Regions from separate parts of the Paenibacillus sp. EKM211P genome, predicted to be linked through region 2. Evidence: riboswitches for the same ligand, from Rfam matches in the RefSeq annotation. Region 2 holds a riboswitch; each other region holds the start of a gene.
What was found. A riboswitch is a leader RNA that binds a small molecule or an ion and turns the genes downstream of it on or off. The one in region 2 is predicted to bind glycine.
Positions count from the first base shown of each region.

Region 1 (6,952 bases), on a different contig from region 2:
TTTTAATCGGGGATGGTCTTCATGCATTCTCTGCTGAATCCAGGGAATACGCGAAGCAAAGCGACAGCTATTGCGAGGAATATCTTGCAATGAGGGAACAATGCCACCAATGACATGCAGCGATTCTCCCTTGGTATGCGATCCCGGCATGGAGGCTAGCAAGGAACGCGTATACGGATGCTGTGGATGCCGGAATAATTCAAAAACATCAGCGCTTTCCACGATTTCTCCGGCATACATGACCACCACACGGTCAGCTACTTCGGCCACAACGCCAAGATCGTGCGTAATCAGAATAATTCCGCTTCCAGTCTCCTGTTGAAGCTGTTTGAGCAAGTCAAGAATTTGCGATTGAATGGTTACATCGAGCGCAGTCGTCGGCTCATCTGCAATAATAAGTGAGGGTCGGCAAGCTATGGCAATCGCGATCATCACACGCTGGCGCATCCCTCCTGAAAGTTCATGTGGATACTGTTCATACACACGTACGGGGTTGGGTATATCCACGCTTTCCAGTAGCTCCAGTACACGTTCCCTTTTTTGCTTCGTAGATAGGGACGTATGATAATCGAGATTTTCCTCGATCTGCTTGCCAATGCTCATTAACGGGTTCAGTGCTGTCAGCGGGTCCTGAAAGATCATGCCAATGCCCGCTCCGCGGATTTTATTCATTTGCCCTGAGGAGAGACGGATCAGATCCGTGCCTTTAAAAAGAACCTTTCCTTCGACACGTGTCCGCTCCATGTCATGCAATTGTGGGATGGAAAGCGCCAGCGCGCTTTTGCCACAACCGGATTCTCCGACTACAGCCAGCACTTCATTGGGGTTGACCGTCAGATCCAGATGATCGACTGCCGGGTGGTATTGATCGTTGATACGAAAAGATACGGATAATCCTTTAATCTCCAACACAGGTTCGATATTCAATGCGCGCGCTTCCTCCATTCTCCATGGTCTTGTCCTGCTTATTCTCACCATGTTTGATGTTAAAACCTTCCACAAACATTACATACCGTTTTTGTCGGAATAATTTGAATACATCCTATCACCAGTATATGGATATATCAATTAAGATTATGCTATCAACATCATTTAAAAAATCAATGATCCAGCCGTAGCGCGACCTTCCTGGCACAAAATGTAATAAAATAACCAACCACAGGTTAATTTTCATCACAAAAAAGCCGTTTGATCCCCTACAGAGGACCAAACGGCTAACTAGCGACCAACCACTTACACTAAATTTTTTGCGTTTATTACGAAGCCGCTCCATAGGAGCCTGACTTGAACGTTCTTGGATCGTACCATTTGTAGCCTGCTGCTGGAGCAGACCAAGGCTCCGGTTGCGGTTCTGTGGAAGCCGCAGGCTCTTCAAACGGCAACAGCTTCGTCGGTTGATCCAGCGTTAAACCTGCCACATCGGATAATTTCGTGTAGTCCTGCTTCCACGCAAGCCATTGAACCGTTTGCACTAGGAAGGTGGCATCGTCTACTTCCTTAAAACCATCATATGTCTTTTTCGACTGTCCGTTTTCCTCACGCGCATATTTCGGAGTAGCATCTTCTACAGGGGAAGAATCACCGATAAATGCTGCCTTGCCTTGACCCACCTTGGAGATCGCAGCATAAGGACCTTCCGCACGGCCTCCGCCGTTATAGACTCCTTGGTCTACTGCATTGCCCCATTTTTTTGTACCTGTCGGGATATAGGCAATTCCTTTGGCTTTGGTAGGATCAATAATAGCCAGCGTAGATCCCGCATGCATGGCAATCGAGCGTACACCCTTGGTAATGCCGAAGGATTGATCTGCGGCTACGATGTCCGTAGCATTTACATCGCCAAGCGCATTGTAACGGAAACGAACACCAAAGTTGGTCGCCAGCCAATCGGAGCTTGTTAATCCTTGCATCGCCGGCGATGCAGCTTCTTCTGCAGTCATGCCTTTGGCCGGATTAGTATAGGCTCCACGACGGTAGCCATTCATAACCTCGGAGGAATCCCAACGGTTTTTGTTACGGTCGGCATTATAATGGTCGGAGATGAAGAAGACACTTCCCCCGTTATTCACATATTGCAGCAGGGCAGCCTGCTCGGATGCCTTAAAGGCCACATTCGCTTCACCGATGATGAACACATCATATTGGCGCAGCTTATCATAGGTTATGGCCTGTTCTCCATAAGTAAAAGGAATAGGGCGGTTCAATTGATCCACAGTAAAGCCTACATTACGTAATCCATTGGCAAAGTCGGAGAAGGCGCCTTCAATGACCCAATCTGCTGCACCAGCCGTCTGTGCGTGCGTATTATCGAACAGCACCTTTTTGCCTTTTCCATCCGGCAGTGTAGTACCGGGTTGACCCGGGTTGCCAGGTTCAGGTTCGTCAGGTTCACCTGGTTCCCCCGGCTCGCTTCCACTCACCAGTTCCACAGCGCTTGGACTTTTTACTCCACCAAAATTATTGTAGGCACCAAGCGTACCTGTCACGCGAATTTTGCTGCCGACCAGTTCAGGATGACCTGTTAACCCAAATTGCCCTCTGTACGCAGATGTCAGCTGCACATCCAATAGATTAGACGTGCTACGTTCATTGGCCTGGTCGGCAATCAGTACGTTAAAATCATTCGCAAACGGAGCAGAAAAATTAGCTGTTTTCGATCCGGTAGCATGTCCGACGATGTAGCCTTCCACCGTCACTGTACCTCCACTGCCTTGGCGCTGAAGTGCTTCGTCTACTGTCAATGCTCCCTCTGCCTTGACCTGACCGAATGGAACGAGGATCCCAATCAACAGCGATACGATCGCTGCTAGATGCAGCACCCCTTTCAAGCGTGAACCTGTGAACCGCAAGCCTTTTACCATACGTCAATATCCCTCCTATAATTCCATAAATGTACTTGTCCTCTATCAGATTAGCTGTCAATCTTCTAATTCCTTCCTGATTTCATCCATAATTATGTAAATTTTAATCTTTTTTATCGGAAACTCGCCTGTTTATGTAAAAATTGAAACCTGCGATTGACACCGAGCACGGCATACATTACGCTAAGAAAGATATGTAGAACGGTATACGCGAATGAAGATGACGGGAGAGTCTGTCCAGGGGCTTACACGCTGGCGGCACCGAAGGAGCAAGACGTCAGCACCCGGCTGGCGGATAATCTCTCAGGTCCATGTATCGTCATCTGACGCAACTCTGGAGAGAGCGCAAGCCACCCAAGGGGTAAGGCGGTAAGTACACCGCACGAAACTCTCAGGTAACGAGGACAGAGATAAGGGAAACTTCCTTATCCTGTCCTTTTTTGCGCTCACATTGTACGTCAGCATTAGGAACCGTCATAGCTGCGCACAAACGCGGAAATACCATATACTATGGTACTAGAACATACAGGGGGCCACACCATGCGTTTCAAAGATGTATTTTCCATTATCGGTCCGGCCATGACCGGACCTTCCAGTTCACACACTGCAGGCGCGGTGCGGCTTGCACGCGTTGCCCGTCACTGGCTCGGGATGCAGCCGGACCGTGCCCGCATGACACTGTACGGCTCCTTCGCCGACACCTACAAAGGACACGGTACAGACCTAGCACTCATCGCAGGCCTGCTCAATTACGATACAGACGACCACCGAATTCCAGATGCCGAGCAATGGGCGGAGCAGGCTGGAATGGCCGTGGAGTTTGCCGTCAGCGGACTACCCGCGCCCCATCCAAATACCGTCCGTTTTGAACTGTGGAAGGGTGAGGATCAGCGCACACTGCTGGGCTCCTCCATCGGCGGCGGCAGCATCCATGTCCAGCAGCTCAACGAATTCCGAGTCAACCTGACCGGGGAGCTGGCTACGTTGGTGCTTCTTCACTCGGATAAGCCCGGCACATTAGGTGCGGTGACTTCAGCACTCGGCGCTGCCGACATTAACATTGCCTATATGCATGTGGATCGCAAAGGCCGAGATGGAGAAGCACTTACCGCCATCGAAACGGACAGTCCTCCTACGGCTGAACTGATCGCAAAACTACGATCCTTACCACATATGTACGAAATTAAAATGATTAATTTGAAAAAAGGAGCTGAATCTGATGCGATTTAGCCATCTGCATGAAATCAGCGCCATATGCGCGGAGGAATCCACCACGATTGGCCGCCTGATGATTCAAGAGCAGGTACAAGAGACGAATACAACGGAAGAAGAAATCTTCCGCCAAATGTCTGATTATTATGAAGTCATGAAGGAGGCCGTTCATCGTGGTCAGACACAAGACACCGTATCCCGCAGTGGATTAACGGGCGGTGATGGCAAGCGTCTGGCCGAGTATCTGCGGGCAGGGGAAACCTGCTCCGGCGACGCCTCTGCACTCGCCATGGCTTATGCGCTATCCGTGTCGGAGGTTAATGCATCCATGGGGCGTATTGTGGCTACGCCCACTGCTGGCTCTTGTGGAGTCATCCCCGGTGTGTTCATTAGTGCGCAGGAGCGATTCGGCTGGGATGATGAGCATATGGTGCACGGCTTGTTCGCAGCCGGAGCCATTGGCTACGTCATCGCCAACAATTCCTTCATTTCCGGCGCGGAGGGAGGCTGTCAGGCTGAGATTGGCTCAGCCATCGGGATGGCCGCTGGCGCGATGGTGGAGCTACGCGGTGGCACACCTGAGCAGGCCGTTCACGCCGTAGGCCTCGCTCTTAAGAACACGCTCGGCCTGATTTGCGACCCCGTCGCTGGACTCGTGGAGATTCCTTGCATCGTGCGCAACGGACTGGGAGCCGTGACTGCGCTTGCCGCGGCGGATATGGCTTTGGCGGGTGTGCGCAGCGCCATTCCGTCTGACGAAGTCATCGACGTGATGCTTGAAGTCGGCAGCGCGATGCCGTCGAAGCACCGCGAGACCGCCAAAGGCGGCTTGGCCCAGACACCCACTGGCAAGCGTTTGACCGAATCACTGACACGCAACACATCAACCAAGAAGAATAAATCGTAGCTTCTAAGCTTCAAAAAAGAAAAGAGCAAGCATATCGTCTCTAGACGTATGCTTGCTCTTTTTCTTTTCATTTTAACAGATTACTGAACGGTTACCTGTACCTTCGTCATTTTACCTGCATATTTCACTGTAATTACAGCTTTGCCCTTGCCCTGTGCCTTAATGTTGCCGTCTTTGACGGTCGCAACAATAATTCTGGACGAGGACCAGACAGCAGGTTTGGAAACATCCTTCTCCGACTCATCCTTATACGTGGCTGTAGCCGTAACCTTGGCCAGCTGCCCTGCCTTCAAAGTCAAGGCGACTTCGTCCGTTTGCAGGTATTTAAGCGTATCAACATCAACAGGTACGCTGATCACCTTACCGCCAAACTTCGCCTGAATGTTAGCCTTACCGTAGCTGACCGCGGTAACCTGACCCTTTTTGACGGTGGCTACCTTATAGTTGGACGTTTTCCATTCAGCTTGGGTTGTAACATCCTTTTCTTTGCCATCACTGGATTTAACTACAATCGCAATCGTTTTTTGATCCCCGGATTTTAGTGATAACGCAATGGCATCCGCTTCAATCTTTTGCGCTACGTCCACTTCTACCGTAAACGTAATGGTTTGCTTGCCATATGAAGCAGTGACCGTTGCCTTACCGCTTGCATTCGCTTTAATCAAACCTTCGCTAACTTCAACTACTTTTACATTACTAGTAGTCCAAGTGGCGTCCTTGGTTACGTCTGTTTTTGTGCCACCACTCTTAACGCCTGTTACTTTCAGCTGCTTTGTTTCCTGAGCACCAAGCGCAATCACGCGCGAGTCTGTTTCCAGACGGTCCACAAGGCCCACTTGTACGTTTATTGTCAGTTTTTTGCCGTTATAGGTCGCTGTAATAACCGCTTTACCGGCTGCTTTACCCGTAATCGTTCCTTTGGACACAGAAGCAATATCTTCCGCGCTTGAAGCCCACTCCGCATCCTGTGTCACGTCTTCCTTGCGTCCATCCGCATAAGTAGCCGTCAGAGTTGCAGTATAGTCCTCATTAATATCAATCGTTGCCGTTTTGGAAGACAAAGACAGATCACCAGGCACATTTACGGATACTGTAGCTGTAGCTGTTTTGCCGCCATAAGAAGCTGTGATCGTAGCCTCACCTGTTTTATAACCTGTGACTTCCCCCGCGCTGACAAAAGCGATATCTTCATTGCTGGATTTCCACTCTGCCTTACTTGTGATATCTTCTTCCGTACCTGTTACGTACGTTGCAGTCAGCTTGAGCTTTTTGGATTCCTTGGCGTTCAAGCTCAGCTTGTCCTCGCTCAAATCCAGAAATCTAGAGGTTTCGACATCTGTCTTGATCGAAACTGTCTTATCTCCATACTTAGCAGTCACTGTAGCTGAACCCGCTCCAATGGCCATAATCGTTCCTTTATTCACCGTTGCAACTTTTTCATCGCTTGATGCCCAAGTAGCTTTATCTGTGATATCCGTTACTGTTCCATCCGGGTAGACAGCAGATACCTGAATTTTTTTAGATTCATCCAAACGGAGAAAAATATTGGTTTCGCTGGCTTTCAGCTTATTCGTCTGATCTACATCCACCGCAATCGTAGCGGACATCGTGCCATATTTACCTGTGATCGTCGCCTTACCCGCGCTATAGCCGGTAATAGTGCCTTTCAGTACATCTGCCACAGCTGCATTGCTGGAGCTCCACTCAGCAGACTCTGTCACGTCCTGTACCGATCCATCCGGGAACGTTGCTGTCAATTTAACCTTCTCTGTATCCTTCAACAAAAGAGAAACCTCTGATGAACTGACATCGAGACGTTTAACCTGCTCTACCTGTACAGCAATCGTTACAGTCTGTTGACCATAAACAGCCTTAATATTAGCTGTACCTGCTCCCTGAGCAGTAACCAATCCGTTGACTACAGTCGCTACCTTTTGGTTATCCGAGGTCCAGGTCGCATCACCTGAAACCT
Region 1 is NZ_JAAMNS010000021.1:75,246-82,197, forward strand. Features, by position in the region: gene G9G57_RS23080 (ABC transporter ATP-binding protein) at 1-927, opposite strand, end outside; gene G9G57_RS23085 (DUF6359 domain-containing protein) at 1,257-2,861, opposite strand; glycine riboswitch at 3,076-3,190, shown strand; gene sdaAB (L-serine ammonia-lyase, iron-sulfur-dependent subunit beta) at 3,402-4,091, shown strand; gene sdaAA (L-serine ammonia-lyase, iron-sulfur-dependent, subunit alpha) at 4,081-4,980, shown strand; gene G9G57_RS23100 (Ig-like domain-containing protein) at 5,061-6,952, opposite strand, start outside.
Region 1: linked by a shared signal. The riboswitch ahead of sdaAB (L-serine ammonia-lyase, iron-sulfur-dependent subunit beta) and the one ahead of gcvT (glycine cleavage system aminomethyltransferase GcvT) in region 2 are both predicted to bind glycine.

Region 2 (6,952 bases):
CTCTAGCGCAATCGGACTCAATACTCCGTGATTCAGTGCGTTGTTGAGAAATAATACTTTTCCGGGCTCAATAATGAGATTGACAAGCGGCAAGAGCCCTGCATTTACGAGAAACTGTACCCCTGCCGACAATACTTGGCTGATGGTTTGAACGACCGGGCCAATCCCCACATGAGCGAGCAGTGCTAGAATGGCACCGATAATCCCGGCCGAGAAATTATTGACCAGCATTTCAAAACCTGATTTGACTTTGCCTTCAATGGCCTTATCGAACTTCTTCAAGATCCATGCAGCCAGCGGGCCAGCTACCATTGCGCCCAGGAACATCGGGATATCGGCCCCCACAATGACACCCATCGTCATAATGGCACCGATCACACCTCCACGCTGTCCGTGAATCATCGTGCCTCCTGTGTAACCGATCAGCAGCGGCAGCAAATAATTTTTCATCGGATCAACCAGTTGTGCAAAACCCTCGTTCGGGAACCACCCGGTCGGAATAAAGAGTGCTGTAATTAATCCCCACGCAATAAAGGCTCCCATATTCGGCATCACCATACCGCTGAGAAAACGGCCAAAACGTTGTACGGCGACACGAGCGCCACCGTTTGGACTGGACTTTGTGTCCACTGTGCTCATATTCATATCCTCCTTGTGAGTAAATAGCATCACTACCTTTTCTTAAAATTCATACTAAATGACAGCGCTATCTTCATCAACGAAATGAAAACGTACTTTCGTCATGAACGTTGATGACAACATTTAAATTTAAAATAACGGACAACGTATTATACCTGCATAATTCTTCTTAATATGACCGATAACAATAGAAATTAGTCGAAAAAACAGTGCTGTAAATCTGCACCTTATATAGAGGAGCTCACCTCTAAATCTAATAAATCGACGTAATAACGTCTTCTAAAAGACAACAAAAAAATAGCCGCCATGTCAGATCATAGCGACTATTTTATACACAAAACGAGCGGACTAACGATGCTTTTATTCAATTCAATATCCATATAAAAATTTAGAATAAAGCGCTAATATTCCATCTTATATTGCTCATTATTGTTCATCCGAAATCAACTGCTCGTACTGATCCGCAGACAGCAGCTTGCTCAGAGCCTCCTCGACATCATTGCCCATCTCTACTTCAATCATCCAACCCTTTTCATAGGGAGATTCATTCACCAGCTCAGGTGTGCTTTCCAGAGCTTCATTTACTTTCAATACGGTTCCCGCCACCGGAGCAAAAAGGTCGGATACGGTCTTCACCGATTCAATTGTACCAATCTCTGCCCCCTGTTCAATCGTTGCTCCCGCCCCAGGTAATTCCACAAAAACAATATCACCCAGTTGATGCTGTGCAAAGTCTGTAATGCCGATCCGCAACGTCCCGTCTGCTGTGCGCTGAACCCACTCATGTTCGTCTGTATACCAAAGTTCCCGTTTCACTTCACTCATCCTGCTTTCGCCTCACTTCCACATGAATAAAATGCTTTTAATCACCTGTATTAGACAGGTTAAGATTATGACAACATGAACACTCATGTCAATAATACTAACAAAAATACTTCATGTTATCTCATATAGCATAGAATATTAAAAAATGATAACTTGTAACAAACGCTTACATATCCTTATTTATACATTAAATGTTTTTTGGATTGTTTTATATGACATTTTTATTGACATTTTGAATGAATTTGCGTATTAATGGGTTATAGCAAATGCTTTTGGAAATACCCCGACAACTGCAAACGCGGATGAACGCGGAGGGAGAGACTACCCAAAAGATTCGCATAGCTGTTGTCGTTTCTGAGACAGTTGTGCACGCGAACTCGGATCAAGTTGTTACCTGCAAAACCGGGTAACCTACCGTTGATCCAAAAGGTAGCGCCGAAGGAGTAAACTTGCATTGCAGGTGAATCTCTCAGGCAAAAGGACCTCTGCCGGACGCATCTCTGGAGAGCATTCGCGATTAGAGCGGATCACCCAAGGGGAAACCTGGTTCACACCGGGGTAACTTTCTGGTATCAAGGACAGAGCTGAAAGAAGAGTATGGACTGCCGTCTATACGTTTCTTTCAGCCTGTCTTTTTTGTTTAGCCGATTACACTGGATAGGAGTGAAAAAATGTCTAATTTGCGAAGAACACCATTATTTCCGTCCTACGGGACGCAGCCCGGGGTTCGTTGTATTGACTTTGGCGGGTGGGAGCTTCCCGTTCAGTTTAGCGGCATCCAAAAAGAGCATGAGGCCGTCCGGCAACGCGCGGGTTTATTCGATGTCTCGCACATGGGCGAGTTTTTGGTTGAGGGCAAAGAAGCCGAGGCTTTTTTGCAATGGGTAACCACGAATGATGTCAGCCAGTTGGAACCGGGCCAGGCACAATATTCACTCCTGTGTTACCCCGATGGAGGCGTAGTGGATGACTTGCTTGTATACTGCAAAGGACCAGAGCGCTACATGCTCGTTGTGAATGCCTCCAACATCGACAAAGATTGGGATTGGCTCATGCGCCACGTACCTGCATCGGTTCATCTGGAGAATGTGTCTGATGCGATCGCATTGCTGGCATTACAAGGACCGGAAGCAGCACATATTGCCGCAGCCGTGACAGATGCAGATATTACGAATCTGGCATCTTTCCGATTCCATGAGAATGTGCAATTGTTCGGAGCAAAAGCACTCGTCTCCCGAACCGGATATACCGGGGAAGACGGTTTTGAATTTTATATACCTGCTGAGGAAGCACCCGCCGTGTGGAATGGTTTGCTTCGTTGCGGTGAATCGTATGGGCTAATTCCCGCTGGGCTTGGTGCTCGCGATACACTGCGGTTTGAGGCACGGCTGCCGCTGTACGGACAAGAGTTATCTGCCACCATTTCACCGCTTGAGGCTGGTTTAGGTTTCTTCGTCAAGTTGAATAAAGGAGATTTTATCGGCAGAGAAGCACTGCAACACCAGAAAGAACAAGGAATTCCTCGCAAGTTGATCGGGCTGGAAATGATTGACCGCGGTATCCCGCGCGCTCATTATCCAGTCTTCGCGGAAGGCCAACACATTGGTGAGGTCACAACGGGGACTCAATCGCCCACCTTGAAGCGTAATTTGGGGCTAGCCCTGGTGGACAGTCGTTTTAGCACCCTATCTACACCGTTAGAGGTCGAAATTCGAGGTAAACGCCTGCGTGCGGAAGTGGTCCCAGCCCCCTTTTATAAACGGTCACGCTGATCTTAATCCTCTTCACTCTAAAAAAGCGATCATGTCAGATACGAAATTCTGGATTTTCCAACTACGATTATGTATTAGCTAATTTACTATCTAAATTTTGCTTTTCGAAAGGAGCCAGGACTTATGAAGCAGCATCGCTATCTCCCCATGACCGAACAAGATCAAACCGAAATGCTGCGTGTGGTGGGCGTATCATCCATTGATGATTTATTCAGTGACATTCCAGAGGCAATTCGATACCAAGGGGAACTCCCTCTTTCCTCTCGGCTCGACGAAAGAGCCCTAACTCGCCACATGGCCGAGCTGGCCGGGCACAATGCCAATACAGATACACATGCCAGCTTTCTTGGTGCAGGTATTTATGATCATCATATTCCGTCCGTCATTCAGCACATCACCTCACGTTCCGAATTTTACACAGCCTACACCCCCTATCAGCCGGAAGTAAGCCAGGGCGAGCTGCAAGCCATTTTTGAATTCCAGTCGTATATTTGCGAATTGACAGGCATGGCAGTAGCTAATGCCAGTATGTACGATGGAGCGACAGCTCTGGCGGAAGCTGGCTCACTGGCCGCCGCAGCCACGCGCCGTAAACAGCTTATCGTATCAAGGTCTGTCCATCCAGAGGCACGCCAGGTATTGGCAGCCTATGCGCGCGGATTGGACTTGGACATTGTGGAGATCGGCTGTTCGGACGGCGTAACGGATGTCGATGCGCTTGCCGCGGCCGTATCGGAACAGACGGCGGCTGTCTTGATCCAAAGCCCCAACTTTTTTGGAGCCGTGGAAAATCTGAAGCCGATGGCTGACCTCATCCATGCACACAAGGGGCTAATGGTCGTCAGTGCCAACCCGCTGGCACTTGGCTTGCTGGAGGCGCCCGGTAAGCAGGGCGCGGATATTGTTGTAGGAGACGCGCAGCCGCTTGGGATCTCGTCCTCCCTCGGCGGTCCGACCTGCGGTTACTTCGCCGTTTCCCAGGCGCATATGCGCCGTATCCCTGGGCGTATCGTAGGCCAAACCACAGACCGTAACGGCAAACGCGGCTTCGTGCTGACCTTACAAGCGAGGGAACAGCATATCCGCCGTGAAAAGGCCACGTCTAACATTTGCTCCAATCAAGCGTTGCTTGCAGTATCTGCATCTGTGTACTTGTCCGTCATGGGGAGACAGGGCATCCAGGAAGTAGCCGAGCTGAATTTGCATAAAAGCCGCTATGCGTTAGAACAATTGCTGAGCTTGAAAGGCGTAACTGCCTCATTTCACGCACCGACCTTTAACGAGTTTGCCCTTAGGCTGCCTGAAGGTACGGAGGTGAGCAAACTTCAGGACAATCTGCTAGCTGCTGGATTTATCGCAGGCTATTATTTGGGCCGGGACTATCCGGAACTTGCGGGTCACATGCTGATTGCAGTGACGGAGCAAAGAACCAAAGAAGAGATCGACCAATTTGTACACACCTTGGAGGGATTGCTATGACACACACCGGACCGGACCAGAAACAAGAGCTGTTGAAGGAACACGATCAAGCGCTCATTTTTGAATTGAGCCGTCCGGGTCGCATCGCTTATTCCCTTCCCGAGTGCGACGTTCCTCGTCGCCCGGTGGCAGAGCTTTTGCCGCATTATGCGCTGCGCAGCGAACCTGCGGCATTACCCGAGGTATACGAAGTAGATGTTATTCGCCATTATACCGCCCTGTCCCAGCGCAACTTCGGCGTCGACAACGGGTTTTATCCGCTTGGCTCGTGTACGATGAAATACAATCCAAAAGTGAATGAGGATGTCGCCCGTTACGCAGGCTTCGCTAAAATTCATCCATATCAGCCGGAGAATAGCATCCAGGGGGCTATGGAGCTGCTGCATACGCTCCAAAACGATCTGGCTGCGTTGACCGGCATGGATGCCGTCACGCTCCAGCCCGCTGCTGGCGCCCATGGCGAATGGACCGGGCTGATGATGATTCGCTCGTACCACGAGGCACGTGGTGAGCGACGTACCAAGGTGCTCGTGCCGGATTCCTCGCACGGTACGAACCCCGCCAGTGCAACCGTCGCGGGCTTCGAAACAATTACCCTCCCCTCCACCCCTGAGGGGCTGGTGGATCTGGACGCGCTCCGCCAAGCCGTAGGCAACGACACCGCTGCGCTCATGCTGACCAATCCGAACACGCTGGGCTTGTTCGAGAAGCAAATTACTGACATTGCCGCGATTGTGCATGACGCAGGTGGTCTCCTCTACTATGACGGGGCAAACTCCAACGCCATCATGGGGATTACCCGCCCCGGGGACATGGGCTTCGATGTGGTGCATCTCAATTTGCACAAAACGATGAGTACCCCGCACGGTGGAGGCGGCCCCGGCGCTGGACCCGTGGGCGTAAAGCAGCGGCTGATTCCCTATTTGCCCAAGCCGATTGTCGTACGTGATCCGCAGGGTGTGTACCGCTGGGATCGGGAGCAGGGAGATTCTATTGGACGGGTCAAAGCCTTTTACGGTAACTTCGGCATTCTCGTCCGTGCCTATGCCTATATTCGCAGCTACGGTCCTGATGGCTTGAAGCGAGTGTCCGAATGTGCTGTACTTAATGCCAACTACATGATGCATCGGCTAGCCCCGCATTTTGACCTGCCTTATCCAGGGCATTGCAAACACGAATTTGTCATGTCAGGGCGAGGTTTGAAGAAATTTGGAGTACGCACGCTGGATGTAGCCAAACGATTGCTTGATTTCGGTTACCATCCGCCTACCATTTATTTTCCGCTAAATGTAGAGGAATGCATCATGATCGAACCGACGGAAACAGAAAGCAAAGAGACGCTGGATGCTTTTGTCGACACTATGATTCATATTGCGCGCGAAGCCGAGGAGAACCCTGAGCTGGTGCTCAATGCACCCTATACCACTCCAGTCACACGCCTGGATGAAACCACTGCAGCCCGTAAGCCTGTGCTGAATTGCGCATGTAGTTAAGGTTAAATTCAAACACAACAATCCAAAGCATACAAAAAAGCCGGTATCTGTTGAGATACCGGCTGCTGTATGTATACAGCAATTTTTGTTGGAAAAAGATATAACCTTTGAAAATGTGATACCCTTCCTTATGCTTCGATGCTTTGAACCAATTCAACAACCTGCTCGGCTGTTTGCATATCCAGAGCTTTTGCAGCCAATTTCTCCATGTCCGCACGGGACAACTTGGAGATTTGACTACGTGCTGGCAGAATGGAAGTTGCGCTCATGCTGAACTCATCCAGTCCCAGACCCAGCAGCAACGGAATTGCTGTTGTGTCTCCTGCCATTTCACCACACATACCAACCCAACGTCCTTCACGGTGAGCGGCATCAATAACCATTTTCACCAGACGCAAAATGGATGGATTATATGGTTGATACAGGTAAGAAACCCGCTCGTTCATACGATCCGCTGCCATGGTGTATTGAATCAGATCGTTAGTACCAATACTGAAGAAATCCACTTCTTTAGCGAATTGGTCAGCCAATACCGCTGTAGAAGGAATTTCTACCATGATGCCCAGCTGAATTTCTTCAGATACGGATACACCCTCGGCTACCAACTTTTCTTTTTCCTCCAACAAAACAGCTTTAGCTTCACGGAATTCGTTCAGCGTAGCAATCATTGGGAACATAATGCGCAGGTTACCGTGCACGCTTGCACGCAACAAAGCACGCAATTGAGTGCGGAAAATATCCTGG
Region 2 is NZ_JAAMNS010000002.1:575,797-582,748, forward strand. Features, by position in the region: gene G9G57_RS05550 (PTS mannitol transporter subunit IICB) at 1-639, opposite strand, end outside; gene gcvH (glycine cleavage system protein GcvH) at 1,066-1,464, opposite strand; glycine riboswitch at 1,873-1,946, shown strand; glycine riboswitch at 1,960-2,056, shown strand; gene gcvT (glycine cleavage system aminomethyltransferase GcvT) at 2,136-3,236, shown strand; gene gcvPA (aminomethyl-transferring glycine dehydrogenase subunit GcvPA) at 3,360-4,715, shown strand; gene gcvPB (aminomethyl-transferring glycine dehydrogenase subunit GcvPB) at 4,712-6,208, shown strand; gene ptsP (phosphoenolpyruvate--protein phosphotransferase) at 6,337-6,952, opposite strand, start outside.

Region 3 (6,952 bases), on a different contig from region 2:
AAGTTGGCAACGCCAGTAAACTAGGCAGGGAGAAGGATTTTGCAGTTGCTCCGCCGGAAGCGATAATCGCGCCCCCAATACCACCAGAAATACAAGCATAGATGAAAGGCTTTTTCAATTTCAAAGTTACACCATAAATTGTAGGTTCAGTAATCCCGAATACAGCTGCCAGTGTAGAAGAACCAGCCAAAGCTTTCATTTGAGTATTTCGTGATTTCAGGAATACCCCCAGTGTTGCACCTGCTTGAGAAAGTACGGCTGCTGTAAGCATTGGAAGCATCGTGTCATAACCCAATGTTTGAATATTGGACAGCATAATAGGAACGAAGCCCCAGTGTACGCCGAAAATAACAAATACTTGCCAGAATGCCCCAGCAACAGCTCCGGCAATCAATGGGCTTAAATTGTACACCCATGTAAAACCGTTCGCCAAGCCTTGACTGATCAGGTTACCGACTGGACCAAAGGCCAAAAACGTCAACGGAACAACAACTAGTAGTGATAGCATAGGGACGATAATGTTTTTAACCGATTGATGAACAAAGGAATTAAACCAACGTTCCACATAGGACTGTACCCATACCGCGAGAATAATTGGGATTACGCTGGAACTATATTTTATCAGAATGATTGGAATCCCGAGAAAAGCCAGTTTTGCCGGATGGTCCACCGCTGCAATAACATCCGGGTAGACGAGGGCTCCAGCAACTGCGACCGATACAAAAGCATTCGTCTTAAATTTACGGGACGATGTAATAGCTAGGAATATAGGCAAGAAATAAAACACGCTGTCCGAAGCGGCGTTCAGAATGAGATACGTACCGCTTGCAGTATCAATCCAATGGAGCGACGCAATTAAGGCCATAATCCCTTTGAGCAAACCAGCTCCGGCAAGAGCACCCAAGAGAGGTGAGAAAATGCTGGAAATGATATCGACCGCTTTGCCAAGAAAATTCGTTTTTTCGGAAGATTCTTCTTTTTTCGCATTTGGATTATCTGCATCCTGCAGATTTGTTTCTGCCATCATATGCTCAAAGACCTGACCTACATTGTTACCAATGACCACTTGGAACTGGCCACTGCTTTCCACCACTGTAATGACACCAGGTGTTGCTTCCAGTGCAGCTTTGTCTGCTTTTGTGCGATCTTTTAATTTAAATCTCAAGCGTGTAGCGCAATGGAATACCGAATTGACATTCTCTTCGCCGCCAACGAGAGTCACTATTTTTTTGGATAGCTCTTTATCACTCATGTTCAGAACTCCTTAAGTGTTATTCTTGCTACTGATAGGATTTACCGTTTACATTTGTTGCTGAGATGCGCCGGCGTGCATCTTTTTTAACCTTGTAAACAAGAAAAACCTAAACTCGTGGTGAAAACTGCGCACTCCTTCTATGAGGGAACGTTGATTTCACCATCAGTTTAGGTTTTGCCTGCCTTACCAGTCACAATCCATGAACGATGAGGATATGAAGTTTTTAGCCTGATATGTTATTACGCTCAGTTACCCGATGAATGTGAATCGTTAGATATACATATTCATCCTTGCTTAAATATTGATCATAAGTTTTTTCCAGATATTCATTAATTTTTTGGGCACAAGCAAAAGCTTCGGTATATGTTTGCTTTACCTGGTTGTACAAAAATTCTTCACCACTGTGAATGACCTCTTTGCGAATCACTCGCATTGCAAAATATTGCAAATGGGTCAAAAATCTCGAATAGCTAAAAGAAGACTCATCCAGCACAATCCCGTAATGATACGTAATAATATTCAATATGTGTTGGACAATCTCAGTCATTTTTAGTGTAGCCTTCATTTCGTTACCGTCGATCCGCGCATTCACCATATGCAATGCGATAAATCCCGCTTCGTCTTCGCCCAATTTTACACCGAGCGTATTTTCAATTTTTTGTAGAGCATCCAGCCCAACTGCAAATTCTTTTTTGTAAAAGCGTTTAATTTCATACAGCATCGCGTTTTTGAGTGCCAATCCTTTTTCTTCCCGCTGTATGGCAAAATGAATATGGTCGGTCAATGTTAAATAAATGTTATCACTTAACTCCGTATCCAGCACTTCGGCTGCATGGGTCACGATTTCATTCACGACCTCCAGATGAGACACAGGAATATCGTTTAGCAGCTCAGTTAGTCTGGCCGTGAACTCGTTTTCATTTAACATGAAAATCTTATCTATTTTATGATCATCGACTTGGTCCCCAGCCACCTTTTTGAAGGAAATACCTCTTCCCATGACAATGACCTCTTTGCCTTTATCGTTTTTAGTCAACAGGACGTTGTTATTGAGCACCTTCTCAATAATCATTGAAGTTCCCCCTCCCATCCTTTACCAATAAAAAATGCCCAAGCACAATTCAACACTATTGTTAGCAATAGCACTCAATTGAACTCAGGCATTGCCCGCATCACCGGTCACAATCCTTCGATATAGTGCTATTGTAGCACAAAAAAAAGCGATTTCAACATATTTTATTCTCTTTCGACAAAAAATATTTCATATCAAGGCCCATTTGCCTAATTTGCAAGTCAATTGTGCCCTTAAGTAGTCGTACGCTCTATGAGGCTGTATTCTAGCGAATGAAGCTCCATTTGGCGTCCAATCAGCTGAGGGGAAAGCATGAAAAAAGCATTTTCCGCCTGAGCCATAATGGGATTTTGAACCGTTGTAATCCCCATGGTGTGCGCCAGCTCCGTGTTATCAAACCCAACAATCGCCAGATCTTCCGGTACCCTCAGCAATTGTCTGCGCGCTTCGCAGAGAATGCCCACTGCTACATAATCGTTAGCACACAAGATAGCCTCCGGAAATTCCTCACGATGCTGTAACAAATTGCGCACGACCTGTTCGCCATCACGAATGTTATAAATAGAAGAATAGTTCCAGTGTGGCAGCACCGGCAGATTGTGTTCACTCATGATCTGCTCATAGGCTCGTTGTCTGCTGTGAGTATTGATGCTGCTCGGACGACCAAAAGCATTGGCTATACGTGTATAGCCTTTTTGTATCAAATGTTTTAATGCTAACATGTATCCTTCATATTGATCCATAGCGACGGAGCGAATATCGGTATGCTCCATACGTTGCCATGCCACGATCGGTCCATATTTACAATAGGTACTCAAAAAATCAGTGTCATTCACGCAGGAAATGATGACCAGCGCATCGACTCTTTTTCTTTTTAAATCCTCGAAAGCTTGAAGCTCTTTCTTTTTGTCTTCTCCCGAAGTATAAATAATGGTTTGGAATTCATATTGGCCTGCGATTTCCACAAAGCTGTCCAGAAATGCCAGCACAATTTCATTGATAGTTGAAGTGATGATACCAATCTGAAGCGTCTGACCCTTGGATAGAGAGATCGCATTCCGATTAGGAACATAATCCAATTCCTGCATTATTTTTAAAATTTTAGCTCTGGTTTCTTGGCTTACATGGGGGGACTGATTTAACACTCTGGATACCGTAGCTTTGGAAAAGCCCGCCAGTTTTGCAATTTGATCAAGATTCGACATGATGCTTCTCCTCACCTAAGAAAAAAATACTTGACATGAAACGCGTTACAACAATTAGGATGCTTTATGAGGGCATTACGTCTATTTTAAAGCATCTGTCGATGCATTTCAAAGGAGAACGGTTACCGTTAGTTATGGATTCGCATTGCAGCACCTGACGGGTTACTGACTAAAGTGAAAACATTAAATTAAGGAAAGAGGTTTTCATACCATGACGAAGACGCTAAAAGGATTCCCGAAAAACTTCCTCTGGGGCGGGGCAACTGCAGCCAACCAATTGGAAGGTGCTTTTGACGTAGATGGAAAAGGTCTATCCAGCGCAGACATGATAGCCTATGTACCTAAATCAGAACGTAAGAACGATCATGCTATAGAAATTTCGTCCGAACGACTGGAGGACATCTTGGCAGGGAAGGTAAACGTCCGTTTTCCAAAGCGTGAAGGTGTGGACTTTTACCACCACTACAAAGAAGATATTGCCTTGTTTGCAGAAATGGGCTTTAAAGTATTCCGGATGTCCATCCACTGGTCGCGGATTTTCCCGAATGGATATGATGCCGAGCCGAATGAAGCGGGATTGCAATTCTACGACAATGTATTCGATGAGCTGCGCAAGTATGGTATTGAGCCTTTGGTAACACTGTCGCATTATGAAACACCGCTAGGTCTGACACAGAAGTATAATGGCTGGTTGGGACGCGAAGTCGTGGATCATTACGTAAAATATGCCGAAACGGTATTTACACGCTATAAGGATAAAGTAAAATACTGGCTGACCTTTAACGAAATTAATGTCATGACTATGAGCCCGTTTACAGGCGGCGGTGTGGTTATTGACCGTGTAGAAAACAAGCAACAAGCGATATATCAAGCATTGCACCATCAATTTGTAGCAAGTGCATTGGCGACCAAACGGGGACATGAGATCATTCCGGGCGCTCAGATCGGCTGTATGCTGGCCCGCATTGAAAGCTACCCACATACGTGTAACCCAGAAGATATCCTGAAAGCACAGCATGAAAATCAAATGAACCTGTTCTTTACGGATGTGCATGCTCGTGGGGAATATCCCAACTATATGAACCGCTATTTTGAAGAAAATAATATTGTGATCCAGACAGAATCCGGCGATGCCGAAATTTTGAAAAATAACACGGTCGATTTTATCTCATTTAGTTACTATATGACCTTGACCGTATCGGCAGGGCCAGAAGGCGAAAAGGCAGCAGGGAACCTGATAGGCGGTGTGAAAAATCCGTATCTGCAGTCTTCCGACTGGGGATGGCAGATCGATCCGATCGGCCTGCGTGTTACACTGAATACGTTTTATGATCGCTATCAAAAGCCACTGTTCATCGTGGAAAATGGCCTGGGTGCGTATGATAAGGTAGAAGAAGACGGCTCTGTGCATGACACGTATCGCATTGATTACTTGCGTCAGCATATTGCCCAAATGAAGGAAGCGATTGCTGACGGTGTTGATCTGATTGGTTACACCAGTTGGGGACCTATCGACCTTGTGAGCATGTCTACGTCCGAAATGTCCAAGCGCTACGGATTTATTTACGTTGATCTGGATGATGACGGTAACGGAACGCTTCAACGCTCCAAAAAGGACTCATTTAACTGGTATAAAAATGTGATAGCAACCAACGGTGAAGAATTGTAATTCCATATCGTTTTGGCGGGTACAGCAGAGAAAATCCTCAGGATGCAATCTGCTGTACCCGCTTTTTGTATAGACACTCTATTGATTCTTTCAGAGGGCTTCACAAATTTTTCACTTGTAATAAGCTGAAATTTTTCTGTATAATGAATAAAAATTTCATATGTCTGGTTGATGTTTGCGGGAGATGGAATGAAAGTTCCAACCGAAGGGGCAAAACTCTCAGGTGCTTAGGCTGATTTACAGCAACGAGCAGGGACCGTAAACGGACAGAACTCTGGAGAGACCCTTAATTGGGCGCCGAAGGTGCACCGCAGATCACATCTGCTTAAACTCTCAGGCAAAAGGACAGAGACGCGAATAACCTGTGACAGGGATAGCCCTAGGCTTTTTATAAGCTTTTAGAGGTGAAATCCTGCACAAGATGGTTGTATTTTTTCGTGCCTTTAACCTCTCCAAGAGTCGAATCAACAGATTTGACTCTTTTTTGTTTTCTACTATGCTGAAGGAGCGGGTTGAAATGAATTTGGTACATGTGTTAGAAACGATTGACAGTTGGATGTGGGGAGCGCCGCTTCTAATTCTCGTCATGGGCACTGGGTTGTGGCTAACGATCCGTCTGAAGATGCTTCAGATTATTCGATTGCCCTTAGCGCTCAAGCTAATTGGTAAAGCGCCGGACGAAGGCAGCGGGGATGTCAGTAGCTTTGGAGCATTGAGTACGGCACTTGCAGCTACTGTAGGTACGGGAAGTATCGTCGGTGTCGCAACAGCGATCAAACTGGGTGGGCCCGGTTCATTATTCTGGATGCTGGTTGCAGCTTTTTTCGGGATGGCAACCAAATATGCGGAAGGGCTATTATCCGTTAAATACCGTGTTAAAGACCGGAACGGACAATTTTCGGGTGGACCGATGTATTATATTGAAAATGGGCTTGGCCGCCGTTTCAAGCCGCTGGCGATGTTGTTTGCCTTTTCTGGTATTCTTGTAGCACTATTTGGAATCGGTACTTTTCCGCAAGTAAAGGCTATCGTTTCTTCTACGGAAAGTAGCTTTGGCGTGCCAACAGTAGTTACAGCAATCATTATTTCCGTGTTGACGGCTGTTGTTACGATTGGAGGACTCAAAAGTATCGCCAAGGTATCCACAAAGATTGTTCCATTCATGTCGGGGCTCTATATCGTGGTTTGTTTAATCGTACTCATTAAGTTTGCAGGAGAGCTTCCTCATGCGATCGCACTAGTATTACAAGGGGCTTTCTCGACAACATCTGCGACGGGTGGATTTGCCGGAGCCACGATTATGCTGGCGATGCGAAGCGGAGTTGCCAGAGGGATCTTTGCAAATGAAGCTGGTTTGGGAAGTGCGCCAATCGCAGCAGCAGCAGCTAAGACGAAATGGCCCGCAGAACAAGGGCTAATATCCATGACGGGCGTTTTTATCGATACGATGATTATTTGTAATTTGACAGGATTTACATTGCTGGTTACGGGAATATGGAGTGGAAATGATGATGGAGGTCTGATGACTCAGCATGCGTTTTCCAGTGCCTTTCCGGCTGGAGCAGAGCTCGTGACGATTAGCCTTATTTTATTTGCGTTCACAACGATACTTGGCTGGAACTACTACGGGGAACGCTGTGTTGAATATTTGCTTGGGGTCAAGTGGATTAAACCATACCGTTATCTGTTCATCGTACTGGTTGCCGGAGGCGCGTTCATCAAGCTCGATGCCATCTGGCTGCTGGCAGATA
Region 3 is NZ_JAAMNS010000022.1:76,502-83,453, reverse strand. Features, by position in the region: gene G9G57_RS23515 (beta-glucoside-specific PTS transporter subunit IIABC) at 1-1,252, opposite strand, end outside; gene licT (BglG family transcription antiterminator LicT) at 1,479-2,327, opposite strand; gene G9G57_RS23505 (LacI family DNA-binding transcriptional regulator) at 2,561-3,532, opposite strand; gene G9G57_RS23500 (glycoside hydrolase family 1 protein) at 3,744-5,201, shown strand; glycine riboswitch at 5,370-5,454, shown strand; glycine riboswitch at 5,466-5,560, shown strand; gene G9G57_RS23495 (alanine/glycine:cation symporter family protein) at 5,719-6,952, shown strand, end outside.
Region 3: linked by a shared signal. The riboswitch ahead of G9G57_RS23495 (alanine/glycine:cation symporter family protein) and the one ahead of gcvT (glycine cleavage system aminomethyltransferase GcvT) in region 2 are both predicted to bind glycine.